DNA from 3 places in the Pantoea deleyi genome. Region 1 is predicted to be linked to each of the others. Evidence: predicted binding sites of a transcription regulator. Region 1 holds the regulator's gene; each other region holds the start of a gene.
What was found. The regulator PurR, encoded in region 1, represses purine synthesis genes. The targets are predictions, from matches to a motif close to CANGCAAACGTTTGCNTG.

Region 1 (7,600 bases):
TTCAGGCATTGAGAAACGTAACGGATGACTCCGCACACCGGTTATCTGTGTGGTACAGAGGACTGGAATAGCCTGTGGCAGGGCGGAAAAGGTAAGAATAACGCGTGCAGATACCGTCCCGGCAACAGGCTGCCAATCAAGTTACTACGTTATTATGTTTTTGATTTGTCAGATATTAATTGACCCGGATGAGTATATTCTCACGCGGGTCAATGTTCAATGACTTATTGTTAGGAGGCTAACTAAAAAGTCAGTGCGTTACTGATTATCCTGGCAGGCAGGCTGAGAGGAGGCAACAACCGTTTGTGCGCTTGCGACACGCTGCATGACGTAACCGAACAGCGCGAGCAGGATCGTCACCGTCATGATCAGGGTAGTGGTAAACAGAGGCTGGGTTAATCCGGCCGACACCGCCAGGCTGGCGGCGAAGCAGAGTCCCAGCTGCAGCGTGTTCTGCAGCGCGGCCGCTTTCCCGGTCGCGTGCGGGAACGGCATCAGGGCACTGGCGACCACAATCGGATAAATCGCACCGTTTGCCAGCGCCATGCCGCAGAACGGCACCATCAGACCGGCCAGAGTGCTACTGCCTGAAAGCGCCACGGCAAACAGCGCCAGGATGCTCAGGCTGTAAATCCCCAGCAGCGCGGGCAGGAGCTGTGCGCCGTTGAAGCGGTTAAGCAGGGCACGGCAGCCAAATCCGCCAATCAGAAAGGCGAGCGTCTGTGGCACATAGCTCAGGCCGATATCAGCGGGCGAAAGGCCCAGATCCGCCAGGATAAAGGGGGAACCGGTCAGCCACGCGAAAAAGCTGGCAGAGCAGGCGGAGTAGATCAGCACATTGCCACTGTAGATGCGTGATTTCAGTAGCGTAAAGAAGCCGGGCTGAGACCCTTTCGCTTCCGCCGCTTTGCGCACGCCGGGCAGGCGCAGGGTTACGAGGATCAGCGCGACCGCAATCAGCGTCAGCACCAGGAAAATCGAACGCCAGTGGAAGTGGCCGATCAGCCAGGCACCCAGCAGCGGCGCCAGCGCCGGAGAGAGGGCGACCAGCGGCATGATAGTGGCAAAGACTTTGCTGGCCCGCGCGGCAGGGTAGCGGTCCACCACCAGCGCCTGCCAGCTCACGGCAGCGGCACAGACGCCAATCGCCTGAACAAAGCGCAGCGCCAGCATCAGGGCGATATCGCTGACCCACAGCATCCCGGCGCAGCCGACGGCAAACAGCGTCAGACCGGCCAGCAGCACCGGCTTGCGGCCAATGCGGTCCGACAGCGGCCCCCAGAAGAGCTGGCCACAGGCAAAGCCGGCCAGAAAGAGACTCATACTGGCGCTGATCAGGCCGGGCGAGGTATTAAAGCTCTGCTGCATCGCTCCGAAGGCGGGCAGGTACATATCCGTGGCCAGAAAGCCCAGCATACTCAGCAGGGCAAGATAGGGCATAAATCCTTTATTCGATAACATCTGATTCTCATTTTTGCAGGATGAACGCGGCAGAGTGTAAAAGGTGCGTTTGCCGCTGTGAAACGCTAATATTTGCCGATTGCTGTTAAAAATTTTGAAGGCAGATTATGTGGTCCGAATATGCATTAGAGGTGGTTGACGCCGTGGCGCGCGGCGGCAGCTTCAGCGCGGCCGCGCAGGAGTTGCATCGGGTGCCCTCTGCCATCAGCTATACTGTGCGTCAGCTGGAGACCTGGCTGGCGGTGCCGCTGTTCGAGCGTCAGCATCGGGAAGTGGTATTGACCCCGGCAGGGGAACATTTCGTCCGCGAAGGGCGCAGCGTCATCAAAAAAATGCTCGCCACCCGCCGACAGTGTCAGCAGCTGGCAAATGGCTGGCGCGGCCAGCTGAGCATCGCCGTTGACCGCATCGCCAAGCCTCAGCGCACCCGCCAGCTGGTCAAAGATTTCTATCGTCACTTTCCGGATATGGAGCTGAGCATCAGTTATGAGGTGTTCAATGGCGTCTGGGATGCGCTGGCCGACGGGCGGGTGGAGATCGCGATTGGCGCGACCCAGGCGATACCGGTAGGGGGGCGTTTTGCCTTCCGCGATATGGGCACGCTCAACTGGCGCTGCGTGGTCGCGCCCGATCATCCGCTGACGCAGGCGAGCCAGATCGATGACGATACGCTGCGCAGCTGGCCGTCGCTGGTGCTGGAAGATACCTCGCGGGCGCTGCCGCGCCGCATGACGTGGACGCTGGATAATCAGCGCAGGCTGGTGGTGCCGGAGTGGCAGACCGGGCTGGAGTGTGTGCAGGCGGGCTTGTGTGTGGCGATGGTGCCGGGCCATCTGGCCAGGCCGCTGCTCGACAGCGGCGAACTGGCCGAACTGACGCTGCCGGTTCCCTTTCCGGACAGTCCCTGCTGCGTCAGCTGGGCAGAAGATCGCGCATCACCGGCGACAGGCTGGTTGCTCAGCTATCTGGGCGATGCGCAGACGCTTAATCAGGAGTGGTTAAGCGAAGATTAACGACGGTAGTCGCGGAACGGACCATCGGCCACGGAGCGGCGTTCGATCAGCGTCGGGTGAACCTCGATGGTCTGCGACACTTCACGTTTGCTGGTGATGCGGTCCAGCAGCATATCCAGCGCCTTCTCACCCAGCTGGGCCTTGGGCTGATGAACCGTGGTCAGGGCTGGCGCGAAATAGCGGGCGTTGCGCACGTTATCATACCCGATCACCGAAATATCCTGAGGCACGCGCAACCCCATCTCGTCGGCGGCGCAAATCGCCCCCATCGCCATGATGTCACCGCCACAGAACACCGCCGTGGGGCGCTGCTTCTGCGACAGGATCTGCTGCATCGCCTGATAGCCTGACTCCGGCTCGAAGTCACCCTGCACGATCCATTCCGCGCGCGGCTGAATGTTCGCCTCTTCCAGCGCCTTCAGGAAACCGGCATGGCGGCCGCCGCCGGTATTGCGCTCCATCTGGCCGGGGATCGCGCCAATATCACGGTGTCCGCGTTCGATCAGATAGCGGCCGGCCAGATAGCCACCCTGGAAGGCGTTATCCAGCACCGTGTCGGTGAAGTCGGCGCGGGATTCGCCCCAGTCCATCACTACCATCGGGATGTTGCGGTTCTCTTCCAGCATCTGCAGCAGATCGTCCGGGTATTCGGAGCACATCACCAGCAGGCCATCCACGCGCTTCTGCGCCATCATGCTGAGATAGGCACGCTGCTTTTGCAGATCGTTGTGCGCATTGCCCAGAATCAGCGTGTAGCCCTTATCGAAGCAGTGATTCTCGACGGCTTCGATGATTTCAGCAAAGTAGGGGGCTTCGCTTGAGGTGGCCAGCAGCCCCAGCGTGCGCGTGTGGTTCACTTTCAGGCTGCGTGCCACGGCGCTGGGTGAGTAGTGCAGTTCCTTGATCGCCTGCCAGACCGCTTCGCGCGTCTCTTCAGCCACAAAGCGGGTTTTATTGATGACGTGCGAAACGGTGGTCGTGGAGACGCCAGCGCGTTTTGCCACATCTTTAATTGTTGCCATGAAAATCGGACTCCGGTGCTTATCTAACTCTCTGATAAGCGTAGTGTTAAACGTTTGCGTCTGCTCAGGGTTTTTTCCGCAAAAATGCAGCGTTCCTGGCCGGTAATCTGACCGCAGGCGGAGGAAAAACCGCCTGAAAAGATGCGCAAACGGAATCAGAGTTGCGCGCGTTGCGCAACAAAGGCGGGATTCTAACAAGGCTGGGCGGATAAAACGAGATTTTTACCGGGTCGTGTGGGAAAATGGAATAACCCTGTAAACTGTGTGACTAAGGAACAAGCTGTGAGTACTGACCTCAAACTGGCCTTAATGACCGCCGTCGGCTGTCTGCTGATGATTGTGGCCTTTAGTTTTACTGCCATTCTGCACTGATAAAAAAAAGCCGGGATTGTCCCGGCTTTTTTCTTTCTGTCGTGTGGCTCAGCGGATGGTTTTTGGCGTCATCACCCGGCGGGCGCCGATGTAGTGGCGCTGCCAGTAATCTTCCCCTAACGCGCTGATCTGGATATCTTTACCGGTGCGTGGCGACTGAATAAACTTGCCATCGCCCAGGTAGACGCCGACATGGTCGGCGGTGCCGCGGCCATTGATGCGGAAGAAGACCAGATCGCCTTTCTCCAGCGACTCACGCTTGATTGGCGCGGCGTCACGCAGGTGATACATCTCGTTGGCGGTACGCGGGATTTTGAATTTCACCAGATCCTTATAGGCGTACCAGACCAGGCCGCTGCAGTCGAAACCGGTGTGTGGCGAGGTTCCCCCCCACTGGTAGGGTTTACCCAGCTGGCCCATCAGTTTGGTCATCGCCGTTTCACGCGCCTTCTGGTAACGCTGGCGGTGAGATTTGCTCATTTTAATGGTGCCGGTTTCGCGGGTGTCGGCGTCGGCGGTTTTCAGCGTACGCTGATGACCATAACGTTTCTTGTCGTGATTCTTGCTGATGCGGGCGGTTTTAAGCGAGGTCTTCTTAGCAGGTGTCTGGGTCGCGGTGAGTTCAGCTTTTTTCTGTTTTTTCGTTTTAAGTTTCTGAACAGGCGTGACACGCGGTTTTTTGGAGACCGTTTTGACGGGGCGACGCTTGCGACGCTCATCGTCGCGCGCACTCTTTTTCTCTGCTTTATGCGCACTCACGTTCACCGGCGCGTGAGGCGACGCAGCGGCGGTGTTGAAAAACAGTTGCGCAAAAGCCAGCATGAAAAGCGTAATGATTAAACGCATAGTCCGTTAATGAGTTAAGTTGTCATGGCCACTACGCACCGTGACAAAGTTGAGATTAATCTGATCGAGGATCAGCGCCCAGGCCATTCTAGTCCAGTTCTTTTGAAAACTGTAAGGTCTTTTATTATTAATCTTTGTAACCGCTGAAATTGTGTTGAAAATGAACATTTTCAGCATCTTATATCAGCAAATTTATTACGAATTATTAATCTGTTACCCACTGTTAATCATCAGGAAACGTGACGCATTGCGGCTTAACTTAACCAGGATGGCTATTCAGGCGGGCAGCAGGCAAAATCTCGTTTTCAGTCCAGCTGCGAAGTCGCTACAATAAACAAACACGAAGTCGCGAATTAAGGAAGGCAATTATGAGTACTGTAGAAAAAATTCAGCGCCAGATCGCAGAAAATCCGATCCTGCTGTACATGAAAGGTTCCCCGAAACTGCCTAGCTGCGGTTTCTCTGCGCAGGCGGTGCAGGCGCTGTCAGCCTGTGGTGAGCGGTTTGCTTACGTGGATATTCTGCAGAACCCGGATATTCGTGCCGAGCTGCCGAAATACGCTAACTGGCCTACCTTCCCGCAGCTGTGGGTGGATGGCGAACTGGTCGGCGGTTGCGACATCATCGTTGAGATGCTGCAGCGCGGCGAACTGCAGTCGCTGATTAAAGAGACCGCAGAAAAATTTAAAGAAGCAGAATAAAAAAAGGCCGACATCACGTCGGCCTTTTTCGTTGTGCAGGCTTACGCCGTTTCCCCGGCTTCAGCAGCCTCACCGGCAAAGGGCAGTGGCCAGCCGCCCAGGCGTTTCCAGCGGTTAACCAGCTCGCAGAACAGGGTCGCCGTCTGCTGCGTGTCGTAGAGCGCAGAGTGCGCCTGCGTACTGTCAAACGCCATTCCCGCCGCAATACAGGCTTTCGCCAGCACGGTCTGACCCAGCACCAGTCCGCTCAGGGCGGCGGTGTCAAAGGTGGCGAACGGATGAAACGGATTGCGTTTCAGGCTGGCCCGTTCCGCCGCGGCAGACATAAAGTTCAGGTCGAATGTGGCGTTGTGCGCCACCATAATGGCGCGGTTGCAGCCGCTCTCCTTGATCCCTTTACGTACCATCTTGAAGATAGCGTGCAGCGCCTCATACTCGCTGACCGCGCCCCGCAGGGGATTGCTGGGATCGATGCCGGTAAAGGCCAGGGCTTCCGGATGCAGTAGCGATCCGGCAAAGGGTTCGACGTTAAAGTGCAGCGTCTGATCAATCCCAATCCAGCCCTCTTCATCCATTTTCAGCGTGATAGCGGCAATTTCCAGTAACGCATCGGTCTGCGCATTGAAACCTGCGGTTTCGACGTCGATCACCACCGGGTAGAAGCCACGGAAGCGTTGATTGAGTGCATTAGGGGAATTCGATTCAGACATCAGGATCTCGCTGCAGAAAAAGGGCAGCGCGCATTATGGCAAAAAACGGGGCCGGGTGCAGCAGATGAAGCGCAGAGAAGGGGATTCAGCCCGCCCGGTCGGGCAGGCTGACAGGCAGGTTTAGTTGCCCAGGCCTTTACCGGCATCTTTGTTTTCGATCAGCTCGATTTTGTAACCATCGGGATCTTCGACAAAGGCGATAATGGTGGAGCCACCTTTAACCGGGCCGGCTTCACGCGTGACCTTGCCGCCATCGTTGCGGATGCGTTCGCAGGCCGCAGCCGCGTCATCCACGCCCAGGGCAATGTGACCGTAGGCATTGCCCAGATCATATTTGTCGACGCCCCAGTTGTAGGTCAGTTCGATCACGGCACCTTCGCTTTCGTCGGTGTAGCCCACGAAGGCCAGGGTGTATTTATATTCGGTGTTTTCGCTCTGACGCAGCACGCGCATGCCCAGCACACGAGTGTAGAAATCGATAGAGCGTTGCAGATCGCCAACGCGCAGCATGGTATGAAGTAAACGCATAACATCCTCTTTGAAATAAAAACGCCATCGCCGGATGACCCAGCGCTAAGTATAGCGACGAAAATCGCCGGTGAATAATGGCTGTCGTCATCGTCCCGGACGACAGCCTGACCCGCTTACAGCGTCGGGTAATCGATATACCCTTCAGCGCCGCCGCCGTAGAAGCTCTCCGGGCGCTGCGGGTTGAGTGGGGCATCCTGCTGCAGACGCTCGACCAGATCCGGGTTCGCGATGTAATCACGGCCAAAGGCGACCGCATCGATCAGACCGCGTGAAATCAGGTCATCCGCTTTCTCCACGGTGTAGGCACCGGCCCCGATGATGGCACCCGGGAAGAGATCGCGCACTTTCTGACGGAAAGCGTCGGTGTAAGGCTTGCCGCCCGCCCAGTCTGGCTCAGAGAGGTGCAGATAGGCAATGTTGCGTTTCGCCAGCTCACCGATGTACCACAGCGCCGCCTCTTCTTCGTCCGGGCCGTTGTCCAGGTTCTGGAAACTGCCGATAGGGGAGACGCGGATGCCGATGCGATCGGCAGACCAGTTGGCGATCACCGCATCAACGACTTCCAGCGCAAAGCGACCGCGTTTTTCGATGCTGCCGCCATACTCATCGGTACGCTGGTTTGAATCGGGGGCCAGGAACTGGTGGATCAGGTAACCGTGCGCCGAGTGCAGCTCAAGCAGGTCAAAGTCTGCTTCACGCGCGTTAGCCGCCGCCTGACCAAAATCGGCCACAATCTGCTGAATTTCCGGCACCGTCAGTTCACGCGGTAGAGAGGTCTCTTCACGATAGACGCTGCCATCTTCGGCACGCAGAGAGGTACGGGTGCCTGCGGGCAGGGCCGAAGGCGCGACAGGGGCGTTGCCATCCGGCTGCACGCTGTTATGGGAGATACGACCGGTGTGCCATAACTGTACGGCCGTGTGACCGCCCGCCTGGTGCACGCC
Region 2 (7,600 bases), 1.4 Mb from region 1:
ACCCGGTGAAATACCAGAAATCGCTACTCTGGCGGAACGGATACTCGCTGTCGTTACTGCGCGTTACTTCGGGCGCAGCAAAAATTAACGCTGCGCTTCCTGGCGCCATCTTCGCCAGCAGTGCCTGACGGCGCTGCAGGAATCGTTCCAGTGAAATCATCTCTGCACTCCCTGTAAACTGACCGGTTAAACGTGTTGTCCTGAAATTAGTGTAGCGTCGGCTTCTGAACTTCTGGCGCAGTGGGCTGCGGACGGGTGAAGGTGTCGTGACACAACAGTGCCGCCACGCGCACATATTCGATCACCTCTTCCAGCGACTGCTCCAGCTCTTCCTGGTCTTCATCTTCTTCATAACCGAGCTGCGCAATCGTGCGCAGATCGTCGATAGCCTCGCCGGTTTCACCGGTGACTTTATCCAGTTTAGGCTGTGTTACGCCCAGGCCGAGCAGAAAATGGTTAACCCAGCCGGCCAGCGCATCGGCGCGGTCAAAGACGGTGATATCGTCGTCAGCGGGCAGAAGCAGCTGAAACAGGAAACCCTCCTCTTCCAGCGTGGTCGCCGTGTGCTCGTGCAGCGCCGCCAGCGGCACGGCAAGAGTGTGTGAAAACGCCATGCCTTCGTTAGCCAGATCGTGTACCAGCGTCTTCCAGCTGGTGTCCTGGTTACCGCCGCAGAGGATGCCGCTCAGCAGACCATGCATTTCTGCTGGTGTCATTCCCACACCCTGCTGGGAGAGTACGGCGGCAAGCGCGTTGTAATCGGGGGTTGCGTTCTGTAAGGACATAAGTTTTCATCGTCGTTGGCAGAATAAGTTCGTGTTATGCTACCACTAGCTGCCTCAAGGTTTCCAGAAAAGGGGTTGTATCTTATTTCGTGGGTCTATATAGTTGCCCGCCTCCCAAGCCATTGACTGCTAAGGGAGTTGCGAGCGAAGGAATCAGTCAGGAAGGTGGCATGTCTGCACAACCGGTAGATTTACAAATTTTTGGTCGTTCGTTGAGAGTGAATTGTCCGCCAGAGCAGCAAGATGCGCTCAATAGCGCGGCTGAAGATCTCAATCAACGGTTGCAAGATCTGAAAGTTCGCACTAGAGTCACAAATACAGAACAACTGGTGTTCATTGCCGCGTTAAACGTCTGCCACGAGCTGGCGCAGGAGAAAGTGAAAACGCGCGATTATGCTGCTAATATGGAACAGCGCATCCGTATGTTGCAGCAGACGATTGAACAGGCACTGGTTGAGCAGGTCCGCATCTCCGAACGTGAAGGTGCGAAGTTCGAATAAAACTTCATGGTTGCGCCACGTCAGGCAACGGTGAGGTAAATTTTCTCTGAGATGTTTGCAAGTGGGCCAGTCCCCTGAGCCGATATTTCGAAAAAACAGAATGTGACGCTCTGTAACCTGTGTGCATGCTCGGTTCGTCCGAGAAGCCTGATGGTTACGACGGCATGTTCACCTTGAACCAAGGGTTCAAGGGTTACAGCCTACGGCGGCATCTCGGAGATCTCCCTTCTTTTCGTCCTGCTTTTTTCCCCCGACCGACATGTTATAGTGGCTGCTCAGCGACTTATCCGGCGGGGAAATCATGTCAGAACCTTCCATGACACAACGTCAGGCGATTCGTCAGCAGGTCCGCCACCTGCGGCGTGCTCTGACCGATGAGCAGCAGGCTCAGGCGGCGGAACAGCTCGCTGAACTCGCCCTGAACTTTGCGCCCCTCTCGGCGGCTGACACCGTTGCGCTGTTCCTCTCCGTCGATGGCGAACTCAATACCCGGCCACTGATCGCCCGGCTCTGGCACCTGAAGAAGACGGTCTGCCTGCCGGTGTTACACCCTTTCTCTCCCGGTCATTTACTGTTTTTACGCTATACGCCCGATACCCCGTTGATAACGAACAGGCTGGGCATCCCGGAACCGCCGTTGGATATCCGGCAGCTGATCACGCTGGATCAGCTGGATCTGATGCTGGTACCGCTGGTTGCATTCGATCGCCACGGGCAGCGGCTGGGGATGGGCGGCGGCTTCTACGATCGCACGCTGCAGCAGTGGCGGCAGCATGGCTTTCTGCCTGTGGGTGTGGCGCACGACTGTCAGCAGGTGGAGGGTTTGCCGGTGGCAGAATGGGATGTGCCTCTGCCCGCTATTATCACGCCGTCAACGCTCTGGCAGTGGGAGTAGCAGCGCCCTTTTCAGGTGGCTGAAAACCCGATCGGGCAGCAGTGAAGCGTGCAGTACGAAGGGAACAGGCTCAGCCGCAAAGCAGCCTGAGCCTGACGTTGCTGACGACATGAAGTGGCGCGACCTGGCGCCACCTCCTGCCTGAACGGCTTAGTAAAGCAGGCGGGCGCGGATGGTGCCCGGAATGGCCTTCATCAGCTGCAGGGCTTTGTCCGCCACTTCCGGCTCCGCATCGATGTCGATCACCACATACCCCATAAATGGCGACGTCTGCAGATACTGCGCGGCAATGTTGATGCCCTGCTCCGCAAAAATCTGGTTGATGGCCGTCAGCACGCCCGGACGGTTCTCGTGGATGTGCAGCAGACGACTGGCGCTGATACCGTGGATCGGCAGCGACACCTCCGGGAAATTTACCGCCGACAGGGTTGAGCCGTTGTCGGAGTATTTCGCCAGCTTGCCCGCCACTTCAATCCCGATGTTCTCCTGCGCTTCTTCCGTCGAGCCGCCAATGTGCGGGGTCAGGATCACGTTATCGAACTCGCTCAGCGGAGAGATGAAAGGATCGCTGTTAGTCGCCGGCTCGACCGGGAAGACGTCGATGGCTGCGCCACCTACCTGCTTGCTGGCCAGCGCGTCGCACAGCGCCGGGATATCGACCACTGTACCGCGTGAGGCGTTAATCAGCAGTGCACCTGGCTTCATCTGTGCCAGCTGCTCTGCACCAATCATATCCTGCGTGGAGAGCGTTTCCGGTACGTGCAGGCTGACAACATCGCTCATGTTAAGCAGATCGGCCAGATGACGAACCTGGGTGGCGTTACCCAGCGGCAGCTTGTTTTCAATGTCGTAGAAGAAGACGTGCATCCCCAGGCTTTCCGCCAGCACGCCGAGCTGCATACCGATGTGACCGTAACCGATGATACCCAGCTTCTTACCGCGTGCTTCAAACGACCCTTTGGCATTCTTGTTCCAGATGCCACGGTGAGCTTTCGCGTTCGCTTCCGGGATGCCGCGCAGCATCAGCAGCATTTCACCAATCACCAGTTCCGCTACCGAGCGGGTATTGGAGAACGGCGCGTTGAATACCGGGATCCCGCGGCTGGCCGCAGCGTCCAGATCTACCTGGTTGGTACCAATACAGAAACACCCTACGGCGACCAGCTTTTCAGCTGCGGCAAAAATCTCTTCAGTAAGCTGGGAGCGGGAACGGATACCAATGAAATGCGCATCGCGGATCGATGCTTTTAATGCGTCGGAGTCCAGTGCGCCCTTGTGGAATTCGATGTTGGTGTAGCCTGCTGCCCGCAGGTTATCCAGCGCACTCTGATGGACACCTTCCACCAGCAGGAACTTAATCTTATCTTTTTCCAGTGATACCTTTGCCATTTCCCGATCCTATTCAGCGTTCAATGAGGACTACCATAAGCCAGCCTTCTGTCAAAATATCAAAAAAATCGCGTCCGGCAATACAAACGATTGCCCGCAGGCCAGCACGGCAACGGCTGACGGCAGCACATTGCCGGACAAAATCATGAGGTGGGCGTTGAAGAGAGAACGAACCCGCTGCGGATGACGGTTATGTGACATAAGTCACCAAATTTCATCCAGGCGAGAAAAGATGATTTGCAGGCAGAAATAACCGGCGCCGGAATGACGCCGGCCAGATCATCTTTTGATGGTTTTCACCCCATCCGGTCCGCCAATCAGCGCAATATCGGCACCGCGCGCGGCAAAAAGGCCGACGGTCACTACACCCGGCAGCGCATTGATGGTTTTTTCCAGTTCGACCGGGTCGAGAATGCGCAGATTATGCACGTCGAGAATAATGTTGCCGTTGTCGGTGACCACGTTCTGACGATACTCCGGCAGGCCGCCCATTTTCACCAGCTCACGCGCCACATAGCTGCGCGCCATCGGGATGACCTCAACCGGCAGCGGAAAACGGCCCAGGATATCCACCTCTTTAGAGGCGTCTGCGATGCAGATAAAGGTCTGCGCCACCGCGGCCACGATTTTCTCCCGCGTCAGAGCCGCCCCGCCGCCTTTGATCATCTGCATCTGTGGGTTGATCTCATCCGCGCCATCAACATAGACCGAAAGCTGGTCAACCTCGTTCAGATCAAACACCTGAATGCCCAGGCTTTTCAGCTTCTGGGTTGAGGCATCGGAGCTGGAGACGGCGCCGTCGATCTGATGTCTGACCGTGGCAAGCGCATCGATAAAGTGGGACGCGGTCGATCCGGTGCCTACGCCAACAATGGTGCCTGGCTGCACGTACTCAAGTGCAGCCCAGCCAACGGCTTTTTTCAGTTCATCCTGGGTCATGGTATGTTTAAAACCTGTGCGACAACGAAGTGCGCGTAGTATAAAACAAGGCTTGCTGAAAATGCGCGGCTGACCGACGTGGATTTATCGGTTTGGAAGCCAGCCCACAAAAACAAGTGAGCCATCACCGGTGACACTTCTGTGGCATAGTGACGTCCACCCTGAAGGAGAGAAAACAAGAATGAAACGCCCGGATTATCGAACGCTTCAGGCGCTGGATTCAGTGATCCGCGAACGCGGGTTTGAGCGTGCCGCACAGAAACTGTGTATCACCCAGTCGGCGGTGTCACAGCGCATCAAGCAGCTGGAGAACCTGTTTGGTCAGCCGCTGCTGGTGCGTACCGTGCCGCCACGCCCCACCGAGCAGGGGCAGAAACTGCTGGCGTTACTGCACCAGGTGGAGCTGCTGGAAGAGGAGTGGCTGGGCGATGAGAACAGTGGCACCACGCCGCTGCTGCTGTCGCTGGCGGTCAACGCCGACAGTCTGGCGACCTGGCTGCTGCCTGCGCTGAAGGATGTGCTGGCAGATTCGCCGGTACGCCTGAACCTGCAGGTCGAAGATGAAACCCGCACGCAGGAGCGCCTGCGTCGCGGTGAAGTGGTGGGCGCGGTCAGTATCCAGCCGCAGCCTCTGCCCAGTTGCCTGGTCGATCAGCTTGGCGCGCTCGACTACCTGTTCGTGGCGTCACGCGACTTCGCCGATCGTTTCTTCCCCAACGGTGTCACCCGCTCTGCCCTGCTGAAGGCGCCTGCGGTGGCGTTTGACCACCTTGACGATATGCATCAGGCCTTTCTGCAGCAGAACTTTGACCTGTCACCCGGCAGCGTGCCCTGCCACATCGTGAACTCCTCGGAGGCCTTTGTGCAGATGGCGCGACAGGGTTCGACCTGCTGTATGATCCCGCATCTGCAGATTGAGCGTGAACTGGCGAGCGGAGAGTTAATCGATCTGACGCCAGGCCTCTATCAGCGCCGGATGCTCTACTGGCACCGGTTTGCGCCTGAAAGCCGGTTGATGCGTCGGGTGACCGATGCGCTGATTGCGCATGGACATCGGGTGCTGCGGCAGGATGAGGTCGCCGCCTGAAACAAAAACGGGGCATCCGCCCCGTTTTTTTATTGTGCCGCGTTGGGCTTGATCTCAAACACCACATCGACCTGGTCGTCAAAGTTGATGCTCTGCTGATCGTAGGTCTCCTGCGCAGAGGTCTCTGGCGCCGCCGCTGCTTTATACATACGGTTCATCGGCATAGGCTGATAGTTAGCCACCTGATAGCGGATGCTGTAGATCGGGCCCAGCTTCGCGTTGAATCCTTCCGCCAGCTGAGAGGCCTGCCGGGTCGCATTCTGAATCGCCGCTTTACGCGCCTGCTCTTTATAGCTCTCCGGGTTAGCCACGCCTAACTCGACGCTGCGAACCTCGTTCAGACCGGACTTCAGCGCCCCATCCAGCAGATCGTTCAGCTTATCCAGCTGACGCAGCGTGACCTGCACCTGACGGACGGCACGGTAGCCTTTCAGCACCGATTTTCCCTCTTTGGTGTAGTCATACTCAGGCTGGGTGCTCAGGTTAGCGGCATCGATATCTTTCTTCTCAATGCCGTTTTTCTGAAGAAAATCGAAATATTGTGCAACCCGGCTGTCCGCCTGCTTTTTCGCATCCGCGGCGTCTTTGGATGAGACGTTCACCACGATAGAGAGCGTGGCGATATCGGGACGGGCATCGACTGTTGCCTTGCCTGAGGTCACCACGTGGGGCCCGTTTGGTAACTCATCAGCCTGTACGCCAGGCAGTGCCCCGGCGCTCATGATTGCGGCCAGAGCCAATGCTTTCAGTTTCATGAAAGTCCTCCTTGAAAAGGTCATTTTGACGGCTTCTAACCGGCGAAGCCCAGCAGCGCATCGGTATGCGCCATGCTTTGAGTGGTCATTATGGCAAAAGTTCGCCCGTCATGCGGCAATTACCGGCACGGATCCCGGAGTGGGATCAAAAACCGGCGATGCCCTGACGGGCCAGCTGCAGCGCAATAAACCACATGACCGCGCCGACCAGCAGATTAATGATGCGCTGTGCTTTCACCGTGCGCAGTCGTGGAGAGAGCCACGCCGCCAGCAGCGCCAGACCGAAGAACCACAGAACCGATGCGCTGATGGTTCCCAGCGCGAACCACTGACGCGCCGTGGCGGTCGGCAGCTGACCGCCCAGGCTGCCCAGCACCACGAAAGTATCCAGGTAGACGTGCGGATTGAGCCAGGTGACCGCCAGCAGCGTCGCGATAATCCGCCCGCGGCCCGGCTTTAACGGCTCACCCTCCGCCAGATCGGCGTCGCCGCGAAAAGCACTGCGCAGCGCGCCCCAGCCATACCACAGCAGAAAGGCGACGCCCGCCCAGGTGATCGCCATCAGCAGCAGCGGCGACTGGTTCAGCAGTGCGCTGCCGCCAAAGATACCGCCGCAGATCAGCAGGATATCGCTCAGCGAGCAGAGCGCCGCCGTCATCAGATGATACTGGCGCTTCACGCCCTGGTTCATCACAAACGCGTTCTGCGGACCCAGCGGCAGGATCAGCGCAGCACCCAGGGCAAGCCCCTGAAAATAGAGAGATAACACGGGATAACTTCCTCACAGGATCGAATGCGATGAAGTATAAAGAGAGAGGATAATAAGCGGAAATTGAAAGATTTAATCTGCGATTAGCAGAATTAATGGGCGACCGCAGCCGCCCAGAAAAGATTACTGCGGCTGTGCCCCGGCCGAAGCAGCCTCCGGCTGACGGTTGGTGTGCAGATGCACATCCATCTGCGGATAAGGAATGCCGATGCCTTTCTCATCCAGCGCCCGCTTGAAGTTCTTCATCAGGTCCCAGTAGACATTCTGCAGGTCTCCGCTGTTGCTCCAGCAGCGCACCACGAAGTTCAGGGAGGAAGCGGCCAGCTCGTTCAGGCCGATCTGGATACCTTTATCTTTCAGTACGCGGCTATCGGCTTCGACAACCTGCTGCAGTAAGGCGATTACTTCATCCACGTCCGCATCATAGGCGACGCCAATGATAAATTCATTGCGGCGAACCGGTTCGCGCGAGAAGTTGACG
Region 3 (7,600 bases), 590 kb from region 1:
TTCGGGCACTGAGATTGTAGCGGTAAGATTCCGTGATTAGCTTTGGCTTTGGCTTTGGCTTTCAGTTCAGCAGACAACACAGCACCAGAGTTAACACAAAGAAATCACAGGCCGGGGTTGGTGAGAGGCATCCGAAGCGCTGAGGAACAACCGGAGGCCAGGATGCGCCGACAGGACGGCGCGAGCCAGGGATGGCGCGTCCGGCCGGTCCGCTGGTCGCAGGGTGTGACGAGGGCACCCCGCGAAGCGGGGCGCGCAGGCAGCCGGACGCCGGGATTGTTAAGGGGCGGGCGTCCGCCCCCTGACGCGTCCGCCTGGACAGGCAACCTGAAACTCCCAACCGCCTGGCGGGCGAAACCGGTCAGCGTAAAACTACCGCCCCATTCGCGCAGCGAACACTCCCTCGCCTGGCGGGCTAAACCCGCTCAGCGCACACCCGCAGCCATGCGAAAACTATTCAGCGCCAGCACGATGTAAAGTGAAGCCACCCTGCGCTGCACCCAGCCTGGTATTCCCCGACACCAGCGGCCTGCAATGCCAGCAACCGGCAACAAATTTACCGGCGACGGTCTGTCAGAGGCGTCCGCAGCGCTGAGGAACAACCGGAGGCCAGGATGCGCCGACAGGACGTCGGCGAAAGGACGGCGCGAGCCAGGGATGGCGAGTCCGGACGGTCCGCAGGCCGCAGGGCGTGACGAGGGCACCCCGCGAAGCGGGGCGCGAAGGCAGCCGGACGCCGGGATTGTTAAGGGGCGGGCGTCCGCCCCTTAACGCGTCCGCCCGCACGGGCAAACTGAAACTCCCCGATGCCTGGCGGGCGAAACCGGTCAGCGTAAAACCACCGCTCCTTCGCGCAGCGAACACTCCCCGACGCCTGGCGGGCGAAACCCGCTCAGCGCACACCCGCTGCTATCCAGAAACCTGCTATTCGAAACCCGCTAAACACCCCGCCCTGCCTTAAGGCAACCATCAGGCACTCAGCCATCCCAGCTTAATCACGAACAGAATCGACAGGATCACCAGCGCTGCATTCACCTCTTTCGCGCGACCGCTCAGCAGCTTCACCAGCGTCCAGGTGATGAAACCAAACGCGATGCCGTTTGCGATTGAATAGGTCAGCGGCATGGTCAGCGCCGTCACGGTAACCGGCGCGGCGGTGGTGATATCTTTCCAGTCAATCTCGGCCAGACCTGATGCCATCAGCACCGCCACAAACAGCAGCGCAGGCGCGGTGGCATAGACCGGTACGCTTGACGCCAGCGGCGAGAAAAACAGCGCCAGCAGGAACAGTACAGCGACCACGATCGCCGTCAGGCCGGTCCGGCCACCCGCACTCACGCCCGCCGCCGATTCCACATAACTGGTGGTGGTCGAGGTGCCCAGCAGTGAACCAAACAGCGCAGCCGCACTGTCAGCAATCAGCGCACGGCCCATCTTTGGCACGTTACCCTGCTCATCCGCCAGTCCGGCACGTTTGGTCACGCCCAGCAGCGTACCGGTGTTATCGAACACGTCCACGAACAGGAAGGCAAAAATCACGCTGACCAGACCGACGTTGAACGCACCTGCGATATCGAGCTGCATAAAGGTTGGCGCAATCGACGGCGGCGCAGAGAAGACGCCGGCAAACGGCGTCAGGCCGATGCCCATCGAAATAAAGGTGACCAGCAGGATACCGATCAGCACCGCACCGGTTACGCGACGCGCTTCCAGCACCACGATGACGATGAAGCCCAGCATCGCCAGCAGCGGACCCGGTTTGGTCAGATCGCCAATGCCCACCAGCGTTGCCGGGTTATCAACAACAATGCCCGCGCCTTCCAGCGCGATAATCGCCAGAAACAGCCCGATACCCGCGCCAATCCCGGCGCGCAACGGCAGCGGAATACTGGTAATAATCCACTCACGGATTTTGAACAGCGACATCGCAAAGAAGATCACTGCCGAAAGGAATACGGCACCCAGTGCAACCTGCCACGTGTAGCCCATATGCAGCACTACGGTGTAGGTGAAAAACGCGTTCAGCCCCATGCCCGGTGCCAGCGCAATCGGGTAGTTGGCGATCAGGCCCATCAGCACACAGCCAATCGCCGCTGCCAGGCAGGTGGCGACAAATACCGCGCCCTTATCCATGCCGGTCGCGCCCAGAATGCTCGGGTTCACAAACAGAATATACGCCATCGCCAGGAAGGTGGTGATCCCGGCGATAATTTCGGTCCGGACCGTGGTGTTGTGCGCTTTGAGTTTGAATAGTTTTTCTAACATCATCATCTCTCGATACAGGAGACAGCCGTCTCTCTTGCCAAAGGGGTTTGCATGCTGATTATTCTGTTTCCGGGAAAGGGAGAGCGGCCGCTGCATACTGACAAGCCGATATCGCCTGACATCCGTGACTAACCCACTGCCAAAAGCAATTGCCATGCCATCTTCCGACGCAATCGATTACCTGGCAGGGCCGGAGAAGCCTGAGACAATTCCGAGCCAAAACGAGGCGCGATTATGGTGCAATGCACCGTTCCTGCGCAATCGTTTTCCTGCGGCGGATGAGCCCCCCCGGAAAACTCTGCGTCAGCGCACGCTTCTGCACTCTCACAGGCGAAGCTGGTCACGTTTCAGCACGCTCCCTGAGCAACCTTTTCTGGCCTGTGTAGACTCCTGAATTAACTCTTTCGCAACATTGAGGCCGCGCCATGAAGCCAGCGATTTTGGTGGTGGATGATGATCCTGCCGTCTGCGATGTCCTGCAGGATGCGTTAAGTGAACATCTGATGACGGTTTACCGCTGCCATCAGGGACGTGAGGCGCTGGCGATGCTCAGCGACCACCCGGACATTTCGCTGGTGATGCTGGATATGATGCTGCCCGACACCAACGGGCTGCTGGTGCTGCAGGAGCTTCACCGGCAGCGGCCGGAGCTGCTGGTGATTATGCTGACCGGCATGGGATCGGAAGCAGAGATGGTCGTGGGCCTGGAGATGGGCGCGGATGACTACATCGCGAAGCCCTTTAATCCCCGCGTGGTTGTGGCGCGTGCCAGAGCGGCCCTGCGCCGCAGCGAGCGGACGTCGCTGGCCGATCCCGGGCAGACAGGCTGGCGGTTTGGCGGCTGGCAACTGGATGACGGGCGCTGTCAGCTGTTTAATCCGCAGCGTGAACTGGTGCCGCTGACGCAGGGCGAATACAGCCTGCTGCGGGCGCTGGTTCGTCACGCCCGCAAGGTGCTCACCCGCGATCAGCTGCTGGAGCTGACCCATAGCGAGAGCCTTGATGTGTTTGACCGCACCATCGATGTGCTGATCATGCGGCTGCGGCGGAAAATCGAAACCAATCCCCATCAGCCGGATCTGATCCGCACGATTCGCGGGCTGGGCTATGTCTTTTCGGCTGATGTGGTCAGGCCGGAGATTGCGCCGCGCGCCAGCCAGATCGCCTGAATCAGCGCGGACCTGAACGCAACGGGCCCGTCGTTATTCCTCAAGCGTTCCACCCCAGGCGCGCGGCACCAGATCGGCATGCGCCTCCCCGCTTTCGATCACTTTCAGGATCTTTTCCGCGACCCGGTCGGGGGAATGCGCGAGGCCAGCCCCCTGCTGCGCCTGTGTCCTCGCTGCATCCTGCCCTGCTGATACAGACTGATAAAATTCCGTGTCGGTCATAAACGGATAAAGGGCAGACACCGTAATTCCGACGTCGGCCAGCTCCAGCCTGGCCACATCAGAGAGACCGTTAAGCCCTGCCCTGGAGCTGGTGTAGGCGGCCGAACCCGGATAGGTCGCCAGCGTCGCCCCGGAACTGATGTTGATAATGCACCCCGCGCCCTGCCGCCGCATCACAGGGATCACGGCCTGCATCATCATCAGCGGGGCAACCAGATTCAGATCGAGTAGCGCCCTGAACTGCGGAATAGCGATCTCTTCCACCGCCGCATAGAGCCCCTGCCCGGCATTATTGATGAGCACATCGATCCGGCCAAAGCGTGCCACACCCAGCCTGACGGCATGATCGATCTGATCAGACCGTGTCACATCGCAGGTGACCGGCAACGCGTTCGTGGATGCCCCGGCCAAAGCATCCAGACGCGCTTTGCGCCGCGCCAGTAAGATCACCCGCGCACCCGCCTCCAACGCTGCCCGCGCGGTGGCTTCCCCGATTCCCGACGAGGCGCCGGTAATCATGATCACGGACTCATTAATGTTCATCTCTTCTCCCGGCCATAAGCATTCAGAAAGCCAGCGTACTCCTCGGCGGATTGCACGGCGGCTGCAATCCTGCCTAATATTTGCCTGTTCCTGCTTTTCACCTTTTGGGCATGCGTGCCGGGGAGACCTGATATGACCCGGCTTGAAGCGTTAAGAGATGCGGTACTGACCCATGTGGCGGATGACCTGACGGCAACCGCGATTCCGCGTGTGGATCTTTATCGCGTCAGTCAGTCGATCGCCCTGCCACCAGCGATCTACCCGCCGTTCGTCAGCCTGATCCTCCAGGGTGAGAAAAGGCTTCAAGTGGGCAATCAGTCAATTCGCTATTGCGCAGGAGAGAGCTTTACCGCGTCGTGCGATCTGCCCGCCACGGGTGAAATCACCGGGGCCAGTCAAGCGTCCCCCTATCTGGCCGTACGTCTGACACTCGATTTCGCGACCATCCGCGATCTGCTTCAGCAGATGCCTGCACATTCCCCCTCCACGCTAACGCACGGCATCGCCGTCAATAAGGTGGAGGATGCGCTGGCGGATGCCTGGCTGCGGATGGTTCGCCTGCTGGCAAAACCGGATGAGTTGCGGGTGATGGCCCCGCTGGTGGAGCGGGAAATCCTCTTTCGGCTGTTACAGGAATCTCAGGGCGACCTGCTGCGCCAGGCGGCAGAGGTGAACGGCCACTTCACGAAGAGTCGTAAGGCACTGCTCTGGCTGCAAACTCACTACGCCACCGCCTGCCGCATGGAAGAACTGGCGGCGATCGCGGGCATGAGTCTCTCTGCTTTTCATCGCGGCTTTCGCGCCAGCACCGGCCTTTCTCCCTTGCAGTACCAGAAACAGCTCAGGCTCTATGCGGCGCGCAAAGCCCTGGCGCTGCGCCCGGGTAACGTCGCCGCCGTGGCAGCGGATGTGGGTTATCAGAGCCTGACGCAGTTCACGCGGGAATATACGCGCCTGTTCGGGCTGCCACCTGCCCGCAGCGTCAGAACAGTCAGTCCGAACGACACAACTGCGCCCCGATAAGCCCTTCGCCGGTCGGCTTAAAAAAAACCGTGCGAATAGTCATTACAGAGCAGCCAGCGCGGCGCTTCATCCTCGTCCAGCGGATTAAAACGGGCCAGCGGCGTCAGAAAGACGTTGTCATTTTCGTCATCGTTGGGCATCGACACCTCGCCCACCAGCACGTCGCCGTAGCCGCGCTCTCCCCAGAAACTGTGCCAGACGCCCGCCTCCAGCGTCACGCTCTCCCCCGGCGAGAGCCGCAGCTGTGAACCGGCCGCATGTGTCTGCCGCTGCCCGTCCAGCGACACCACCACCGGCGAGTCCGCCAGCCCTTTCCCTTGCCGGTTGTGCAGTTCGACGATCAGATTCCCGCCGCCGCGGTTGATAATGTCCTCCATCTTGCGCGGATGGTAATGCATCGGCGTGAGCTGCCCTTCGCGGACGTGCATGATCTTCTCGGCATAGGGTTTATGCCAGGGGCGTCCACCCGGCGAACCGTTGCGCAGGGTAAACAGCGTCAGTCCGGTCTGCAGAAAATCGTCCGCGCCAAAACTGGTGAGATCCCAGCCCAGCCGCAGCGCCAGAATCTCCTGCATCGCCTCCGGATCGCGGGTGCGCCACTGGCTCAGTCCATAGTCGGCCCACGGCGGCAGATGGACATCCTGCTGCCGAAAAAACTCGCGGGTCTGTTGCAGGTAGTGATTGACCGCTGAACGTTGCATGATCGCCTCCAGAGGGCGGCACCCGGCGGTGCCGCCGCGTCCCTTATTTCACCGTCCAGCCCTGATAGCTGCCGACGTTATCGCGATCGATCAGCTTCACGGGGATCAGTACCGGCTTATCCGGCGCCGGTTTGCCCTGCAGGATGTCATAACCGATCTCCACCGCTTTGGCTGCCATCACCTGCGGATCCTGGGCCGGTGTTGCCACGAACAGGGAGTTTTTGCGCTTCAGCGCCTCTTCACCGTCCGGCGAACCATCGACACCGACGATAAAGAATTCGCTGCGCTGCGCCTGTTTCGCCGCTAAATCGGCACCGATAGCCGTGGGGTCGTTGATTGCAAACACCGCATCGATTTTGGGATTCGCGGAAAGCAGTCCGGTCATCACCTCCAGTCCGCCTTCACGACTGCCTTTGGCGTTCTGGTTGTAAGAGAGCAGCTTGATCTCAGGATGGGTTTTCAGCTCGTTCATGCACCCTTCCACACGGTTCTGTACCGCCGAAACCGGGGGGCCGTTAATGATCACCACATTGCCTTTGGCCTTCAGGCGGTCCGAGATATATTTACAGGCCATCGCACCCGCCTGGGTGTTGTCGGAGGTGATGGTCGCGTTGGCGCCATCGGCCGCCACGTCCACCGCCACTACCACGATCCCGGCGTCACGCGCCCGCTTGACCGCCGGCGCGATCCCTTTGGAGTCCGCGGCGTTGAGGATAATCATGTCAACTTTCGCCGCAATAAAGTTGTCGATCTGGCCGACCTGCTGGCCGAGGTCGTAGCCGCTGGAGACCAGCGTCACGTTCACCTTATCGCCCGCCAGCTGACGCGCCTTCATCTCCGCGCCTTTGGTGATCTGCACGAAGAAGGGGTTAGCCAGATCGCCGACCGTGACGCCGATAGATTTAAGTTCTTTTGCCTGAGCCAGGCCGGAACTGAAGAGCGTTGCCGCCAGCAGCCCGGTTACAATCGGATTAAAACGCATAGACCTTCTCCTGCTGTTTTCAGAGTGCCAACCACTAAATGGCGTTTGGACCGGGCCGATGCCGCCTGGCGCATCCGCCCGGTTGAATTTCAGCTCACATGATGACGGGTACGGTATTTGTCGATCAGCACCGCGATGATGATCACCGCCCCCTTGATCACCAGTTGCCAGAAATAGGAGACGCCCATCAGCGTCATGCCGTTATTCAGCGTGGCAATAATCAGCGCGCCGATCAGGGTGCCGGTGATGGTGCCGATACCGCCGACAAAGCTGGTGCCGCCGAGGATCACCGCCGCAATCGCATCCAGCTCATAGCCGACGCCGAGGTTCCCGTTGGCGCTGTAGAGGCGCGAGGCGCTCATTAAGCCGCCCAGCCCCGACAGCAGGCCGCTCATGCCGTAGACAAACAGCAGCACGACACCCACCTTGATGCCGGTCAGTCGGGCAGCCTGGATATTGCCGCCGACCGCGTAGATATGGACGCCCAGCGTGGTGCGGCGCAGGATGAACCAGCAGATAGCGATGACCGCAAAGGCGATCACAATCAGCCACGGCACCGGCCCGAGATAGCCGTTGCCGATCCACTCGAAGTTAATATCGGAGTTGATCACCGTGGTGCCGTTCGCCAGCAGGTAGGCGGCGCCACGCAGGGCAGTGTAGGTGCCCAGCGTCACGATAAAGGGCGGCAGTCCGGC

Region 2: the regulator PurR is predicted to act here: its motif matches at 3,649-3,666, upstream of serA (phosphoglycerate dehydrogenase).
Region 3: the regulator PurR is predicted to act here: its motif matches at 2,520-2,537, upstream of J1C59_RS07420 (NCS2 family permease).

The regions. Positions count from the first base shown of each region.
Region 1 is NZ_CP071405.1:2,175,005-2,182,604, reverse strand. Features, by position in the region: gene punC (purine nucleoside transporter PunC) at 259-1,461, opposite strand; gene punR (DNA-binding transcriptional activator PunR) at 1,569-2,474, shown strand; gene purR (HTH-type transcriptional repressor PurR) at 2,471-3,496, opposite strand; gene cydH (cytochrome bd-I oxidase subunit CydH) at 3,779-3,868, shown strand; gene J1C59_RS10230 (C40 family peptidase) at 3,917-4,714, opposite strand; gene J1C59_RS10225 (Grx4 family monothiol glutaredoxin) at 5,080-5,415, shown strand; gene rnt (ribonuclease T) at 5,457-6,125, opposite strand; gene gloA (lactoylglutathione lyase) at 6,246-6,653, opposite strand; gene nemA (alkene reductase) at 6,770-7,600, opposite strand, start outside.
Region 2 is NZ_CP071405.1:782,949-790,548, reverse strand. Features, by position in the region: gene pepP (Xaa-Pro aminopeptidase) at 1-160, opposite strand, end outside; gene J1C59_RS03860 (YecA/YgfB family protein) at 207-785, opposite strand; gene zapA (cell division protein ZapA) at 956-1,285, shown strand; RNA gene ssrS (6S RNA) at 1,326-1,509, shown strand; gene J1C59_RS03845 (5-formyltetrahydrofolate cyclo-ligase) at 1,587-2,180, shown strand; gene serA (phosphoglycerate dehydrogenase) at 2,331-3,569, opposite strand; gene rpiA (ribose-5-phosphate isomerase RpiA) at 3,849-4,508, opposite strand; gene J1C59_RS03830 (LysR family transcriptional regulator ArgP) at 4,690-5,595, shown strand; gene J1C59_RS03825 (oxidative stress defense protein) at 5,625-6,350, opposite strand; gene argO (arginine exporter ArgO) at 6,496-7,119, opposite strand; gene mscS (small-conductance mechanosensitive channel MscS) at 7,243-7,600, opposite strand, start outside.
Region 3 is NZ_CP071405.1:1,589,377-1,596,976, reverse strand. Features, by position in the region: gene J1C59_RS07420 (NCS2 family permease) at 970-2,268, opposite strand; gene J1C59_RS07415 (response regulator) at 2,691-3,434, shown strand; gene J1C59_RS07410 (SDR family oxidoreductase) at 3,468-4,199, opposite strand; gene J1C59_RS07405 (AraC family transcriptional regulator) at 4,332-5,222, shown strand; gene J1C59_RS07400 (D-lyxose/D-mannose isomerase) at 5,240-5,923, opposite strand; gene J1C59_RS07395 (ABC transporter substrate-binding protein) at 5,967-6,905, opposite strand; gene J1C59_RS07390 (ABC transporter permease subunit) at 6,995-7,600, opposite strand, start outside.